3 regions of the Mesorhizobium sp. WSM4887 genome follow, and region 2 is predicted to be linked to each of the others. Evidence: predicted binding sites of a transcription regulator. Region 2 holds the regulator's gene; each other region holds the start of a gene.
The links. Region 2 encodes LexA, which represses DNA repair genes until DNA is damaged. Its sites were predicted from a motif close to TGTTCNNNNTGTGTTCNG; they were not measured.

Region 1: the regulator LexA is predicted to act here: its motif matches at 2,187-2,204, upstream of P9230_RS31530 (ATP-dependent helicase).
Region 3: the regulator LexA is predicted to act here: its motif matches at 2,509-2,526, upstream of parE (DNA topoisomerase IV subunit B).

The regions. Positions count from the first base shown of each region.
Region 1 is NZ_JARTVP010000023.1:3,000-8,100, forward strand. Features, by position in the region: gene P9230_RS31510 (hypothetical protein) at 1-264, opposite strand, end outside; gene P9230_RS31515 (LysR substrate-binding domain-containing protein) at 375-1,343, shown strand; gene P9230_RS31520 (hypothetical protein) at 1,594-1,776, opposite strand; gene P9230_RS31525 (hypothetical protein) at 1,902-2,057, shown strand; gene P9230_RS31530 (ATP-dependent helicase) at 2,219-4,300, shown strand; gene P9230_RS31535 (GGDEF domain-containing protein) at 4,383-5,101, opposite strand, start outside.
Region 2 is NZ_JARTVP010000001.1:86,982-92,082, reverse strand. Features, by position in the region: gene P9230_RS00400 (ComEC/Rec2 family competence protein) at 1-1,462, shown strand, start outside; gene lexA (transcriptional repressor LexA) at 1,446-2,180, opposite strand; gene glp (gephyrin-like molybdotransferase Glp) at 2,297-3,502, opposite strand; gene moaC (cyclic pyranopterin monophosphate synthase MoaC) at 3,504-3,983, opposite strand; gene trpC (indole-3-glycerol phosphate synthase TrpC) at 3,986-4,801, opposite strand; gene trpD (anthranilate phosphoribosyltransferase) at 4,803-5,101, opposite strand, start outside.
Region 3 is NZ_JARTVP010000001.1:444,585-449,685, forward strand. Features, by position in the region: gene P9230_RS02170 (type II and III secretion system protein family protein) at 1-1,318, opposite strand, end outside; gene cpaB (Flp pilus assembly protein CpaB) at 1,400-2,338, opposite strand; gene parE (DNA topoisomerase IV subunit B) at 2,592-4,646, shown strand; gene P9230_RS02185 (FUSC family protein) at 4,690-5,101, shown strand, end outside.

The sequences.
Region 1 (5,101 bases), on a different contig from region 2:
CCGCAGCTTGTCGTTGAGCAGTTCCTTGATCTCGGGAATGTAGCGGTCCGCGCCGGTGATGAAGGTGAGGTCGAGATGCTTGTGCACGGCGTGGCTGGCCTTGAGCTTGAGCGCCGCCTCCTCGATCGCGGCGAGCAGTTGCGGGTCGTAGCCGTGAAGATACTGGGCGACGCCGAAGCTCGACACTTTCCACGCCGTATCATGACCGATGATGGCTTCACGGCTCATCGCATAGCGCAGTTCGGGGATTGTATGGGCGTTCATTCTACTTCTCCAAGGTCGGTGCAACACTTGGTAAACAGTCGATTGAGCACCCTCCCCTGTAAATTTAGGAATGCTGGTGCTACTTTAAGCATAGCTAAAGGTCGAACCCCGTGCGTCTGCTCAGCCAGGTCAACTTAAACTCGCTGAAAATCGTGGAGAGCGCCGCCAGGCACCGCAACTTCACGCGCGCGGGCGAAGAGCAGTTCATTACCGCCTCCGCCGTCAGCCAGCGGGTGAAGAGCCTGGAGGACCAGCTGCGCTTCAAGATCTTCCAGCGCGGCGGCAATGCGGTGTCGCTGACGCCGGAAGGCGAGACCTACGTGGCGCGCGTGCGCGAGGCGCTGGAGCGGATCGTGGCTGCCAGCATGGAGGCGACCGGCCAATCCCAGGCGCATGTGCTGAAGATCTGCGTTTTGCCGACCTTCGCGGCGCGCTGGCTGTTTCCGCGGCTTGCCACCTTCCAGCGGCAGTATCCGGATATCGAAATGCGGGTCTCGACTTCCTATGCCACGCATGAATTCGCGACCTCCGAATACGATCTCGAGATCCGCTACGGCGACGGCAATTTCCCCGGCCTCAACTCCGCGCTGCTGTTCAAGGAGGACCTGACGCCGGTGTGCAGCCGCAAGCTGTTCCGCGAGGTGCTGGGCGATAAGCCGCTGTCCAAGGTGACGCCGGAGGACCTCAGGCACTTCACCCTGCTCCACTCCGACACCTGCACCCAGAACTGGCAGTCGTGGCTGGCTTTTGCCGGCGCGAGTTTCGTGCTTGGCGAGACCAAGAGCATCTATTTCGATTCCTGCATGATGTCCTACGAGGCGGCCAATGCCGGCATGGGCTTTGCCGTTGCCAACCGCGCCTATATGGCAAGCGACATCCGAGCCGAGCGGCTGGTCGCCCCCTTCGCGGTCCACCATCCCAACACCGCCGGCTGGTATTTCGTCAGCCCCATCAAGGCGCTCGGCGCCCGCAAGGTGGAGCTGTTCAAGCAGTGGATCATGGCCGAAGCGGCGCTGACGCAGCGCCAGTTGGACCTGGAGATCGCCAACGTGCCGCTGGCGCGCGCCGCGATGGCGTGACGCGGCGGCGCAAGCGACGCAAACACACCCCTGAGATTCTCCGATCTTTGAAGGCCGACAAAGCGTTTGGACGGATACCTGTAGCCGGCTAGCGCGATCGCCCCATGACGCGGCGGAGAGACTCAGCTATCTTTGATCCTGCGGCGGGCCTGATTTTCCCGCTTGGCCGGCGCTTTCCAGCTTCCTCCCAAGCAGCGCCGGCCTTCTTCTGCGGCGCCGCCGCTTCGTCTCCCGACAACATCGTCCGCTCTCATTGCTTCGGCGGCGTGCCGGGCTGGTCGCCGCCGGTGGTCGATTGCGGCACCGGGTTCTTGTCGACCTGCGGGTTTTTGTCGACGGTGTCGCTTGGCGCCTTGGTGGGCTGCACGCTGTTGTCGCAGGCGGCGAGCCCGAGCCCTGCCGCGAGAGCCAGCAGCACAGGAAGTTTCTTCATGACGACCTCCTCTCGTTCGCCCCTTTCTTCGAAGCAAACGAGGCGGCGGCGGTTTGGTTGCGCCGTCCGGCGGGAACCAACGCGCCTGTCTCCGGTTGAACCTCGTTAACTCACGAGGAGATGTCATGATCCGTCTGCTGCTCGTCGGCCTGTTCGGCTACACGGCCTATCGCGTCACGATGAGGATCATCGAGGAGGCGTCCGGCGATCTCGCGCCGCCGGACGATCGGCGGTCGCTGCGGCGCCAGTCGGCGGCGATGGGCGTCGAGCCGAAAAGGTAGATCGGCCGTTCTCGCGCTTGTTGGGAAGATGGCCCGCCTATCCAGCATATGCCGGCGCGTACAGCGTCCCCTCTGCCCTGCCGGGCATCGCCCCCCACTTGGCCGCCTTTGGGCGAGATTAGCTGTATTGCGAACAAAGCGGAAACGATGCTTGATGGGCGATGAACATCGCCGCCCGTGATTCGTCCTTCGAAACTCCTGCCTATCTTGCCCGGCTGAACGACGAGCAGCGGCTGGCGGTGGTTCATGGCGACGGCAAGGTGGCCGCGCCGCTGCTGGTGATCGCCGGGGCCGGCTCCGGCAAGACCAGCACGCTGGCGCATCGCGTGGCGCACCTCATCGTCAAGGGCGCCGATCCGCGCCGCATCCTTTTGATGACCTTTTCGCGCCGCGCCGCGGCTGAAATGGCGAAGCGCGTCGAGCGCATCGCCGGCGAGGTGCTGGGCCGCGATGCCGCGATCATCGCCGATGCGCTATCCTGGGCCGGTACTTTCCACGGTATCGGCGCCAGACTCTTGCGCGACTATGCCGAGCAGATCGGCCTCGATCCGGCTTTCACCATCCACGATCGCGAGGATTCGGCCGACCTGATGAACCTTGCCCGGCACGAGCTCGGTTTTTCCAAGACCGAAAGCCGTTTTCCGACCAAAGCCACCTGCCTGCAGATCTATTCGCGGGCGGTGAACGCCCAGGCGCCGCTCGGCGAGGTGCTGGGCTCGGCCTTTCCCTGGTGCTCAGGATGGGCGGAACAGCTGAAGGAGCTGTTCGCGGCTTATGTCGAGGCCAAGCAGGCGCAGAACGTGCTCGATTACGACGACCTTTTGCTCTACTGGGCGCAGATGGCGGCCGAGCCGGAGATCGCCGCTCACCTTGGCTCACGCTTCGACCACGTGCTGGTCGACGAATACCAGGACACCAACCGGCTGCAGGCCTCTATTCTGTTGGCGCTGAAGCCGGACGGCGCGGGCTTGACCGTGGTGGGCGATGACGCACAGTCGATATATTCCTTCCGGGCCGCGGAAGTGCGCAACATTCTCGATTTCCCAAAACAGTTCGCGCAAGGCGCCGAGATCGTCATGCTGGAGCGCAATTACCGCTCGACCGAGCCGATCCTGGCCGCCGCCAACAAAGTAATCGGCGAGGCAAGCGAGCGTTTCACCAAGAATCTCTGGACCGAACGCCGGTCGTCGCACAAGCCGCAACTGGTAAGCGTGCGCGACGAGGCTGAGCAGGCCAATTATGTCTGCCAGGTGATCCTTGCCGAGCGCGAGGCCGGCACGGCGCTCAAGGCGCAAGCCGTGCTGTTCCGCGCCTCGCATCACAGCGGGCCGCTGGAGGTGGAGCTCACGCGGCGCAACATCCCCTTCGTCAAATTCGGCGGGCTGAAATTCCTCGATGCCGCGCATGTGAAAGACATGCTGGCGATGCTGCGCTTTGCCGAGAACCCGCGCGACAGGGTCGCCGGCTTCCGGGTGCTGCAGTTGATGCCCGGCATCGGGCCTTCGGCCGCCTCACAGATCGTCGAGGCGATGGCGACGTCGCTCGACGAGACGCTCGGCCTTGCCCGCTTCCGGCCGCCGCAGCGCGCGGCCGAAGACTGGCCGGTCTTCCTCGACATCTACAGCGGGCTGCGCGCCGGCGCCAAATGGCCGGCCGACCTCGAGCGGATCAGGCTCTGGTACGAGCCGCATCTGGAGCGTATCCACGAGGACGCGATCACGCGCCGGGCCGACCTGTTGCAGCTCGAGCAGATCGCGTCGGGCTATCCCTCGCGCGAGCGTTTCCTGACCGAGCTGACGCTCGACCCGCCCGACGCCACCAGCGACCAGGCCGGCCCGCCGCATCGCGACGAGGATTACCTGATCCTGTCCACGATCCATTCGGCCAAGGGCCAGGAGTGGAAGAACGTCTTCGTGCTCAACACGGTCGACGGCTGCATCCCGGCCGATCTCGGCGTCGGTACCAAGGAGGATATCGAGGAGGAGCGGCGGCTGCTCTATGTGGCGATGACGCGCGCCAAGGACAGCCTGCACCTGGTGGTGCCGCAGCGCTTTTATCCGCACAACCAGCCGGCGCGCGGCGATCGTCACGTCTATGCCTCGCGCACCCGCTTCATCCCGGCCTCGATGCTTTCGGCTTTCGAACAGTCATCCTGGGCGAGCGCGGCGATCACGGACGACCCGCGCCAAAAGCCGGGCGTCAAGGTCGATCTCGGCGCGCGCATGCGCGGCATGTGGAAATAAACGCCTACCCAAAGGCGGGACGACACTCCTACTCAGCCCCACCGCTGGTGAGGGCGCTCCGTTCCCTGCTGCGCGGGTTCGTTCAGTGGAAGGTGCCGGCGGCCTCGCCGGATAGCCTGCTGCGCGGGCTTTCGAAGCTCACCTGGTCGCGTCCGTTCGACTTCGCCTTGTAAAGATGCCTGTCCGCGACCCGAAACATGTGGTGATAGGTGGTGGGCCCGCTGAACGCGACGCCGCCGATGCTGACCGAAAGCGGGCACGGCTGCCCGCCCGGCGCGAACTCGGCCTCGCGGATACGCAGTCTGATCGACTCGGCGACCAGGAAGGAGCGCGTCGCGTCGGCGCCCGGAAGGAAGACCGCGAATTCCTCGCCGCCGATGCGTCCGACGATGTCGGCGCCGTGGAGCTGGCTCCGGATCGTGCTCGCGATCAGCTTCAGCGCCTGGTCGCCGCACTCGTGGCCGAGCCGGTCGTTGATCGACTTGAAATGGTCGGCATCGACGATCAGCAGCGCGCCGGCTTCGGCGACCGCATGGCTGCGAGCCTTGTCGAGATAGGCCTCGACCAGCATCGAGAAAGCGCCGCGGTTGAAGACCGCCGTCAGGCTGTCGGTCGCGGCAATGATGCTGAGCTCCTTCTGGGCGATGGCCAGCTGGCGCATCTTCCACATCAGGAAGAACAGGAAGGAGCCGCCAAGGATGAGCGGCAGGAACAGGTCGGTGAGCTTGGCCCAGAGCAGCGCTTCGGGTGACAACGAGGGGAAGTTGAAGGAATCGACGAAAAAGGCCGCGGCAATGAAGA
Region 2 (5,101 bases):
CGGCATCTATCACATCATCTCGATTTCGGGCCTGCACATGGCGCTGGTCGCCGGCACGGTCATGCTTCTGCTGCGCGGCGCCTTTGCGCTGTTCCCGGATTTTTCGTCACGCCGGCCGGTGAAGAAATATGCCGCGGCAATCGCGCTTATGTCGATCGCCGCCTACCTCGTCATCTCCGGCGTGGTGGTCGCCGCCGAGCGAAGCTTCATCATGCTGGCCGTCATGCTGATCGCCGTGCTTTTCGACCGCGCCGCGCTGACGATGCGCAACTTGGCGATCTCGGCCATCGCCGTCATCCTGGTGTCGCCGCATGAAGTGGTTGGCCCGAGCTTTCAGATGTCGTTCGCGGCAACCGCCGCCCTTGTCGGCGCCTATGCCGGCTGGTCCGACTACCGCGCCGGCAAGGTGAGAGCGCCGCCGGCAAAGCGTTCGTTCCTGCGGTTCATGTCGCACAAACTGGCAGTCGGAGCAGGTGGCGCCGCGATGACGTCGATCATTGCCGGAAGTGCCACGGCGCTGTTTGCCATCTGGCATTTCCAGCGCGTCTCGCCGCTTAGCCTGCTGGCCAATCTCGCGATCATGCCGATCGTCACGATCGTGATGTTTCTCGCCGTCGCCAGCGCGGTCATGATGCCGTTCGGCTTCGACGGGCCCTTCCTCTATTTGATGGGCAAGGGCCTGGCGGCGATGATCGCGATCTCGGCGTGGATTTCGGAGTGGTCGCCGGTCGATGCCGTGGGCCTGATCTCGATCCATTCGGTGCTGCTGGCGACGATCGCGCTCGTCATCGCCACGATGGCGACTACGTGGCTCAGGCTGGCCGCGATTCCTTTCGCTGCCGCGGCCGTCATGATGATCCCGCAGGTGCGCACGCCCGACCTGCTGATCTCGGAGGACGCGCATCTGGTGGCGATGCCGATCGGCGGCGGCGAACTCGCCATCAATCGTGCCCGCTCGAACGAGTTCACCACCGATAACTGGAAACGCGCGCTCAAGGCCGAAACGATCGTGCCGCCGGAGACATTCGCCAAGGGCACGCTGGACATAGCCGATCCCGTCGACCTGCCGCCTGGATCGCCCTTTTACTGCACGGGCGATCTCTGCATTGGCCGGCATCCATCAGGCGCGATCGTCGCGCTCGCCGAAAAACGCGAAGCTGCCCGGCCTGCCTGCGACTTCGCAGACCTCATCGTCATCAACGACGCCACGGCCTACAATCCCTGCCGCGATCCGCGTGTCCTCGTTGTCACCAAGCGGCAGCTCGCGCGCGACGGCAGTGCCGCCGTCTTCTTCGATCCGCAATCGGCGACGGCGCGAGCAACCATTCAATACGCCGTCGAAAAACCGTACCGCCCTTGGCACGAACAGCGGCGCTACTCGCGTGAGGCGAGGGGGTTGGCGCCTTACAAGAAGCCCGAGAAGCCGAAAGCCAAGCCGCAGCCCCTCAGTAGCGGCGGATGAGCCCGACGAGCTTGCCCTGAACCTTGACGCGATCGGGACCGAAGATGCGCGTCTCATAGGCCGGATTGGCAGCCTCGAGCGCGATGGAGGCGCCCTTGCGGCGGAAGCGCTTCAGCGTCGCCTCCTCGTCATCGACCAGCGCCACGACGATCTCCCCGGGGCTCGCAGTGCTGGCGTTGCGGATGATGACCGTGTCGCCGTCGAAGATGCCGGCCTCGATCATCGAATCGCCTTTGACCTCGAGCGCGTAGTGCTCGCCGCCCGCGATCATGTCCGGCGGCACTGTGATCGAATGCGTCTGGTGCTGGATGGCGTCGATCGGCACGCCGGCGGCAATGCGACCCATCACCGGGATGGAGACGGCTGAAACGGCGTCGTCGTCATTGCTGGGCGTCGGCGTGCGGGCGGGCGCCGCGGGTTTGATCTGGCGGCCGAGATTGCCTTGGCCGCCCTGGATGACGCTCGGCGAGAATTTCTTCGCCGCATTGAGGCCGGGCGCGATCGAGTCAGGTAGGCGCAGCACTTCAAGAGCACGCGCCCGGTTCGGAAGCCGGCGAATGAAACCGCGCTCCTCCAGCGCCGTGATCAGGCGGTGGATGCCCGATTTCGAGGCAAGGTCGAGCGCTTCCTTCATCTCATCGAAAGACGGCGGAATGCCGCTTTCCTTGAGCCGTTCATGGATGAACATCAGCAGTTCATGTTGTTTGCGCGTCAGCATGGCGGCCCCCATGGGTTCTGAAACCAGAATCAGAAAAACAAACCCAGAACAAACACTATCTGTTCCAGTTGTGTTCCGCAACCGTTTAAAGTTTAGTGAATGTGTTGACGTTTTGTTCAGCGTAACATCAGAACGGTGCATTCCTCGCCGGCTTCAGCCGCCGGTGCGAAGGGTTGGCGCACGATCAGGCCATTGGCATCGGCGAGCATCCTCAACATCGAGGAATCCTGGATGCCGAACGGTGTTGCGATCAACCCCCCCGCATCTTCGCGGACCACGGCGCGGACATAGTCCTGCCTGAGATCGTTGGCGTGCATTGCGACGCCTAACCGGGCCGTGCGGATTTCCTGACGGCAGGACCGGCCGCCCAGCCGCGCCAGAAGCGGCTTCAGGAACAGCTGCGAGCAGACCAGGCTTGCGACCGGATTGCCGGGCAGGCCGATGCAGCGAATGTCGCCGAGCCGGCCAAACATCAGCGGCTTGCCGGGACGCATGGCGATCTTCCAGAAGTCGAGCTGCATGCCTTCGCCGGTCAGCACGTCATGGATCAAGTCGTGGTCGCCGACGGAGGCGCCGCCAAGCGTGACGATGACGTCGGCGCCGGCCTTGACCGCCTTCTTGACCAGGGCCGCGATCGCGTCCTTGCGGTCGGCGGCAATGCCGAGGTCGAGCGCGCGCGCGCCGACCGACTGGGCCGTAGCTGTGACGCCACAGGTATTCGACGAGATGATCTGGTCGGGGCCGAGCGCGCTGCCCGGCGGCAGCAATTCATCGCCGGTGGCGATGATGGCGAGCAGCGGCTGCCGCACCACGTTGAGACTCGGATGGTTGGCCGATGCCGCCAGCGAAAGCGCCGCCGGATCGAGCTGGCGGCCTTTTTCGAGGAGCAGGTCGCCCTCGCAGAAGTCGAGGCCGCGGCGACGGACGTTTCGTCCCTCCACGGTCGGCTCGGTCACTTCGATGCCGCCGCCGCCGAGATCGCGGACATTCTCCTGGATAACGATGGTATCGGCGCCTTCGGGGAGCGGCGCGCCGGTGAAGATGCGCACGGCCTCGCCCTTGCCGACAGAGCCGGTGAAGCCACGCCCGGCGGGCGCCATGCCGATCACGGAGAGCCGCGCCGGCGCCGAGGCTACGTCGGCGGCCCGCACGGCATAGCCGTCCATCGCCGACGCATTGAAGGGCGGCTGGGTGCGCAGAGCCACCACGGGGTCGGCCAGCACCCGGCCGGACGCGTCGGCCAGCGGCACGCTTTCGCCTGGCAGCGCGGTCGCGCCGTCCAACAGGCGTTGGAGCGCCTCGGCGACCGGAAGCAAAGCCATGCTAAGGACCTACCTTGTAGTCGCCCGACTTGCCGCCGGTTTTCTCGACCAGCCTGATGCCGGAAATCGCCATGGCGCGGTCCGCTGCCTTGGCCATGTCGTAGATGGTGAGGCAGGCAACCGACGCCGCGGTCAGCGCCTCCATTTCGACCCCGGTCTTGCCGGTAACCCTGGCAAGCGCGGTGACCCTCAGGCCGGGAAGCGCGCGATCGGGCTCGATCTCGACGGCAACCTTGGTGAGAAGGAGGGGATGGCAAAGCGGGATGAGCTCATGCGTCTTCTTGGCCGCCATGATGCCGGCGAGGCGCGCCGTGCCAAGCACGTCGCCTTTCTTGGCGTCGCCGGCCAGGATCATCTCCAGCGTTTCCGGCTGCATGGTGACATACCCTTCGGCGATGGCCGTGCGCGTCGTCTCGGCCTTGCCGCCGACATCGACCATGTTGGCTTCGCCCTTGGCGCCGAGATGCGTAAGCGCGGGCATCCTCAAACGGCCTCGGCCGGCGCCTTGCCCGTCAGCAGAAGGGCGGTCGCGGCGGCCACGTCGGCCTGCCGCATCAGGCTTTCGCCAACGAGGAAGGTGCCGATCTTGCTCTTTTCCAGCCGGCGGCAGTCCTGATGGGTGAAGATGCCGCTCTCGCTGACCAGCAGCCGGTCGTCCGGGACCATGGCGGCAAGCCTCTCGGAAACGTCGAGGCTGGTTTCGAAGGTTCTCAAATCGCGGTTGTTGATGCCGATCAGCCGCGACGAGAGGCGAAGCGCGCGTTCCATCTCCTGTTCGTCATGCACCTCGACCAGCGCGTCCATGCCGAGATCGAAGGCCGTGACTTCCAATTCACTGGCCAAGGCGTCGTCGACGCTCGCCATGATGATGAGGATCGCGTCCGCGCCCCAGGCGCGGGCTTCATGAACCTGATACGGGTCGAAGAGGAAATCCTTGCGCAGGGCGGGCAGGCCAACGGCGGCGCGCGCTGCGGTCAGAAAGCCGGGCGCGCCCTGGAAGGACGGTGCGTCGGTCAGCACCGAAAGACAGGCAGCACCGCCTTGCTGATAGGCCCTGGCGAGCGCCGGCGGGTCGAAGTCGGCGCGGATCAAGCCCCTGGAAGGGCTGGCCTTCTTGATCTCCGCAATCAGCGCGAAGCCGCCGGCCTTCCGCTTGGCCTCAAGCGCCGCAAGGAAGCTGCGCGGGGGTTCCGCATCCTTGGCCTTCGCCTTGACCTCGGCAAGCGGCGCGCTGAGCTTTGCGGCGGCGATCTCATCGCGCTTGTAGGCTTCTATCTTGCGCAGGATATCGGACAAAATTCTAACCGTTCGAAATCTCGATGAGCTTGTCGAGCACCGCGAGCGCCCGGCCGCTGTCGATGGCCTGCGCTGCTGCCTCGATGCCATCGCCGAGCGTCGTCGCCTTGCCGGCCACCACCAGCCCGGCGCCGGCATTCATCAGCACGGTGTCGCGATAAGCGCCGGCAGCGCCGCCCAGCATATCGCGCAATGCCTTGGCATTGTAGGCCGCTTCGCCGCCGCGCAGATCCTCTTTGTTATGCCGCTTCAGTCCGACCGCTTCCGGAGTGAGGGTAAAGGTGCGGATCTCGCCGCCGGCGA
Region 3 (5,101 bases), 360 kb from region 2:
CCAAGGGGCGCTTGGGAGCGGAAGCGTCGACTTCCTCGGTGTTGTTCAGGAAGTAGTCGGCATTGCTTGGCGGCCGCGTTCCGTCGGTGGGCTCGACCATCTTCTTCGACGGGTCAACCGGTTTGACCAGGTAGGGCGTGACGATGATCACCAGATCGGTCTCGCGCCGCTGATAGGATTTCGAGGAGAACAGCGGACCGAGAACCGGCAGCTTGCCGAGCCCCGGCAGGCGCGAGGTGGTGATGTCGTTCTGCGACTGCAGAAGGCCCGCGATCATGAAGCTCTGGCCGTTTTTCAAGTCGACCGACGTCTTGGCGCGACGCACGATGAAGGCAGGAATGGAAATGCCGCTGCTGACTTCGATCGACGCGGAGGGATCGATCGACGAAACTTCCGGCGCGATATCGAGGCTGACCAGTCCACCCTTGAGCACGGTCGGCGTGAAATCCAGACCGACGCCGTATTTCTTGTAGCTGACGCTGATCTTGCCGTTGTCCTCGGACACCGGGATCGGGAACTCGCCGCCGGCAAGGAAGCTCGCGGTCTGGCCCGAGCGGGCGATCAGGTTGGGCTCGGCCAGCCGCCGGGCGAGACCGCGCTCTTCCAGCGCCTTGATGGCGATGTCGATCGAAACCCCGTTGGAAAGCAACCGGCCGATGATCTCGCCGGTCCCGGCGGTTGGCACGGTGCCCGGGTCGATGATGACGTCGCGACCGCCGACGCCGAAGGCAAAATTGGCCCCGTATTTGGCGCCGAGATCCTGTCCCGCCTGCCGGTTGATCTCGACGAAACGGACATTGAGCTGAACCTGCTGCGAGGACGAGATGTTGACCGAGTTGATCACTTCCTCATTGCCGGAGAAGCGCGACGCGATCTTGCTCGCCTTGTCGGCCGCGACCGCGTCTTCCGCCTCGCCCGAAAGCACCACGCGGCCGTTGGCCGAACCGACCTTGATCTTGGCATCCGGCACGCTGGCGCGGATGGTGTTCGCGAGTTGGTCGGTGTCCAGCGTCACCTCGATGTCGATGGTGCCGACGAGCTGCTTGTTCTGATCGAACAGCGCGATGCCGGTGGTGCCGAGATTGTTGCCCAACACATAGAAGGACTTGTCGGTCAGCGGATTGACGTTGGCGATCTCCGGATCGCCGATGACGATCTGATAGAAGGCCGCGTTCGTCATGATCGTCTTGGGCTTGCCCTTGGCGACTTTGATCGAGGCGTTCTTGGTCGCCGAGACGTATACGACGTCGTTGTTGGCCTGGGCCGGCGCCCCAAAGGCCAGCATTCCGGCGGCTGCCAGAAAGGCGCCCGCCGCCATTGCACGCAGAAGGCGCAGCCCTCTCGTCGTCCGTTCTTTGTTCAACACATGCATTGTCCCGTTCCCGCCGGTCCCCACCGGCTATTGTTCTTGTTCCTTGGAAGGAACGACGTCTCCCTCGGCGGGCTTGGAGGGAACCTTGTATTCCTCCACCTTCGTGCCACGGGACACGATCACCGTCTTGAATTTTGGCTCCTCCGGCTCCTTCGCCACCGCCTTGACCAGCGAGGCGGCGCTTGCCTCGGCGCTCGCGGCAACCGAACCGCCGAAGGAAGAGATGGTGGTAAGCCCGTTGCCGCTGGCGCTGGCATCGGCGGCGGACCGCAAAGACAGCGACAAGGAGCCGACGGTGCGGGCGAGCGCTACCTTCTGCGCCCCTTCGTTCGTGACCTCGAGGGTGACGGAATTGGCGACCTGCGGCTCGGTCTTGCGCGCGTCCGCGCCCTGCCCGACCGAAAGCACCTTGGCGTCGGAGACGACGATTTCGGACGTGACCGTCGAGCCGGCTGCCCCTTGCGCGTTCTTGGACACTTCCTGGATTTCGCCGGCATCGCGCGTCAGCACGACGTCGACCCGGTCGCCCGGCGTGATGAAGCCGCCGACGCCGGCGATCTCGTCGGTGCGGATGGTGACGGCCCGCATGCCCGGCGACAGCATGTTGGAAAGTGTGGCGCGGCCATTCGGTCCCGACAGCTTGGCGAGCAGCACCGGCTCGTTGACCTCGATCGGCGACAGCACGACGCGGCTGCCTTCGGCCAGCAGCTTGTCGACGGTCGGGAAGGCGCCTTGCGGCAGAGAATCCTGCGGCCACGGAATTTCGGTGAGTTGCGACCGGTCGAGCTGCATGCCGTAGCGCAGCGGCGCATTCGCCACAACGATGGTCTTGAATTCGACTTTGGCCTCGTGCGGCACCACGATCGATGCCGTCTTCTGCTCGGACTGGGCCCTCGCCTGGCTTTTGACCCAGAAGTCCGCGGCAAAGATCGAGATCGCGCCGAAAACGGCTGCGATGCCGATCATGGTTATGGCCCTGCCCTTCACAACGAAACCCCTGACGCCCCGTGGTCTTTTGTCGTTGAGGCTCACGCTAGGCGTTAATGTTAAAGAATCAGGAATCCGAAGGGTGGAGCCCGCCCTATTTCCAGCGGCTTGGTTATCGAATGGTTTTGGAATAAGAGACAGTTTGATCCCTGAACGGAACAGGAACTCGTTCGCCCGCCAAAAGCGTGGCAGTATCGAGGAGTGATTCGCAGTACCGGACTTAATGGCTAGCATGGACGACACCAGCGATCTTTTCGGCAACCCGGAAAAGCAGCCCCAGCAAGTACGCGCGCCCTCGCGGCCGGCCGATCCGCTGGTGCAGGCCGCGAAGCGCTCGGCCGCCGCCCGCGACGGCAGCGAGAGCTACAGCGCCGCCGACATCGAGGTTCTGGAGGGGCTGGAGCCGGTGCGGCGGCGCCCAGGCATGTATATCGGCGGCACCGACGACAAGGCGATGCATCATCTCTTCGCCGAGGTGATCGACAATTCGATGGACGAGGCGGTGGCCGGCCACGCGACCTTCATCGACGTCGAGCTTTCGGCGGACGGATTTCTTACCGTCACCGACAATGGCCGCGGCATTCCGATCGACCCGCATCCGAAGTTCAAGAAGCCGGCGCTCGAAGTCATCATGACGACGCTGCATTCGGGCGGCAAGTTCGACTCCAAGGTCTATGAGACCTCCGGCGGTCTGCACGGCGTCGGCGTATCCGTCGTCAACGCGCTGTCCGATCACCTCGAGGTCGAGGTCGCGCGCGGGCGCCAGCTCTATCGCCAGCGCTTCTCGCGCGGCGTTCCGGTGAGCGGGCTGGAGCACCTCGGCGAGGTGCACAACCGCCGCGGCACCAGGACCCGCTTCCATCCCGACGAGCAGATCTTCGGCAAGGGCGCCGCCTTCGAGCCGGCCCGGCTCTACCGCATGACGCGCTCGAAGGCCTATCTGTTCGGCGGCGTCGAGATCCGCTGGACCTGCGATCCCTCGCTGATCAAGGAAAAGGATCAAACTCCGGCCAAAGCCGAGTTCCATTTCCCGGGCGGCCTCAAAGACTACCTCAAGGCCACCCTCGGCGACGAATTCCAGGTCACGCGCGAAGTCTTCGCGGGCAAAAGCGACAAGCAGGGCGGCCACGGCTCGCTGGAATGGGCGGTGACCTGGTTCGGCGGCGACGGCTTCCTCAACTCCTACTGCAATACGATTCCCACTCCCGAGGGCGGCACCCATGAGGCGGGCTTCCGCAACGTGCTGACGCGCGGGCTTCGCGCTTATGCCGACCTCATCGGCAACAAGCGCGCCTCGATCATCACGACCGAGGACGTCATGATCTCGGCCGCCGGCATGCTGTCGGTATTCATCCGAGAGCCGGAATTCGTCGGCCAGACCAAGGACAGGCTGGCCACCATCGAGGCGATGCGCATCGTCGAAACCGCCATCCGCGACCCGTTCGACCACTGGCTGGCCGACAACCCGCAGGAAGCCTCGAAGCTTCTCGAATGGGTGATCGCGCGCGCCGACGAGCGTGTGCGCCGGCGCCAGGAAAAGGAAGTGTCGCGCAAGAGCGCGGTACGCAAGCTGCGCCTGCCGGGCAAGCTCGCCGACTGCACGCAGAACGCCGCGGCCGGCGCCGAGATCTTCATCGTGGAGGGCGACTCGGCCGGAGGCTCGGCTAAGCAGGCGCGCGACCGCGCCAGCCAGGCGGTGCTGCCGCTGCGCGGCAAGATCCTCAACGTCGCCAGCGCCGGCAACGACAAGCTTGCCGCCAACCAGCAGATTTCCGACCTGATCCAGGCGCTCGGCTGCGGCACCCGCTCGAAATATCGCGACGAGGACCTGCGCTACGACCGCGTGATCATCATGACCGACGCCGACGTTGACGGCGCGCATATCGCTTCGCTTTTGATCACCTTCTTCTACCAGGAGATGCCTAACCTGATCCGCGGTGGCCATCTCTATATGGCCGTGCCGCCGCTCTATTCGATCCGTCAGGGCGGTAAGGTGGCCTATGCACGTGACGACGCGCACAAGGACGAATTGCTGCGCACCGAATTCACCGGGCGCGGTAAGGTCGAGATCGGCCGCTTCAAGGGCCTTGGCGAGATGATGGCCTCGCAGCTCAAGGAAACCACGATGGACCCGAGGAAGCGCACGCTTCTCAGGGTCGACGTGATCGATGCCGAGCAGGCGACCAAGGACGCCGTCGACGCGCTGATGGGCACCAAGCCCGAGGCCCGCTTCCGCTTCATCCAGGAACGTGCCGAATTCGCCGAGGCCGACGTGCTGGATATCTGAACGCGGACTGGTCCATAACAGGCTCCGGCACGGAGACTTGCATGTGACCTGGACGCGGCTGAAGGATCTAGCCGGGACACCGTTAAGTGAGTTGACCCAGCCGACGCGTTCGGACTGGATCTTCGCCCTGCGAACGGTTTCTGCCGGGCTGATCGCGCTGCTTGCCGCCTACGCCTTGAAGCTCGATCATCCGCAATGGGCGATGATGACGGTGTTCATCGTCGCGCAGCCGGTCGCCGGCATGGTGCTGGCGAAAGGCTTCTACCGCCTGCTCGGTACGCTGGCCGGCGGCCTGGCGGCGATCGGCATCACATCGCTGTTCGGCACCAATCCCTGGCTCTTGGTGACGGTGCTGGCACTATGGATCGGCGTCAGCACCCTCGTTTCCTCGCTGCTGCGCAATCCGGAAGCCTATGGCGCCGCCCTTGCCGGCTATACAGCGATGATCATCAGTC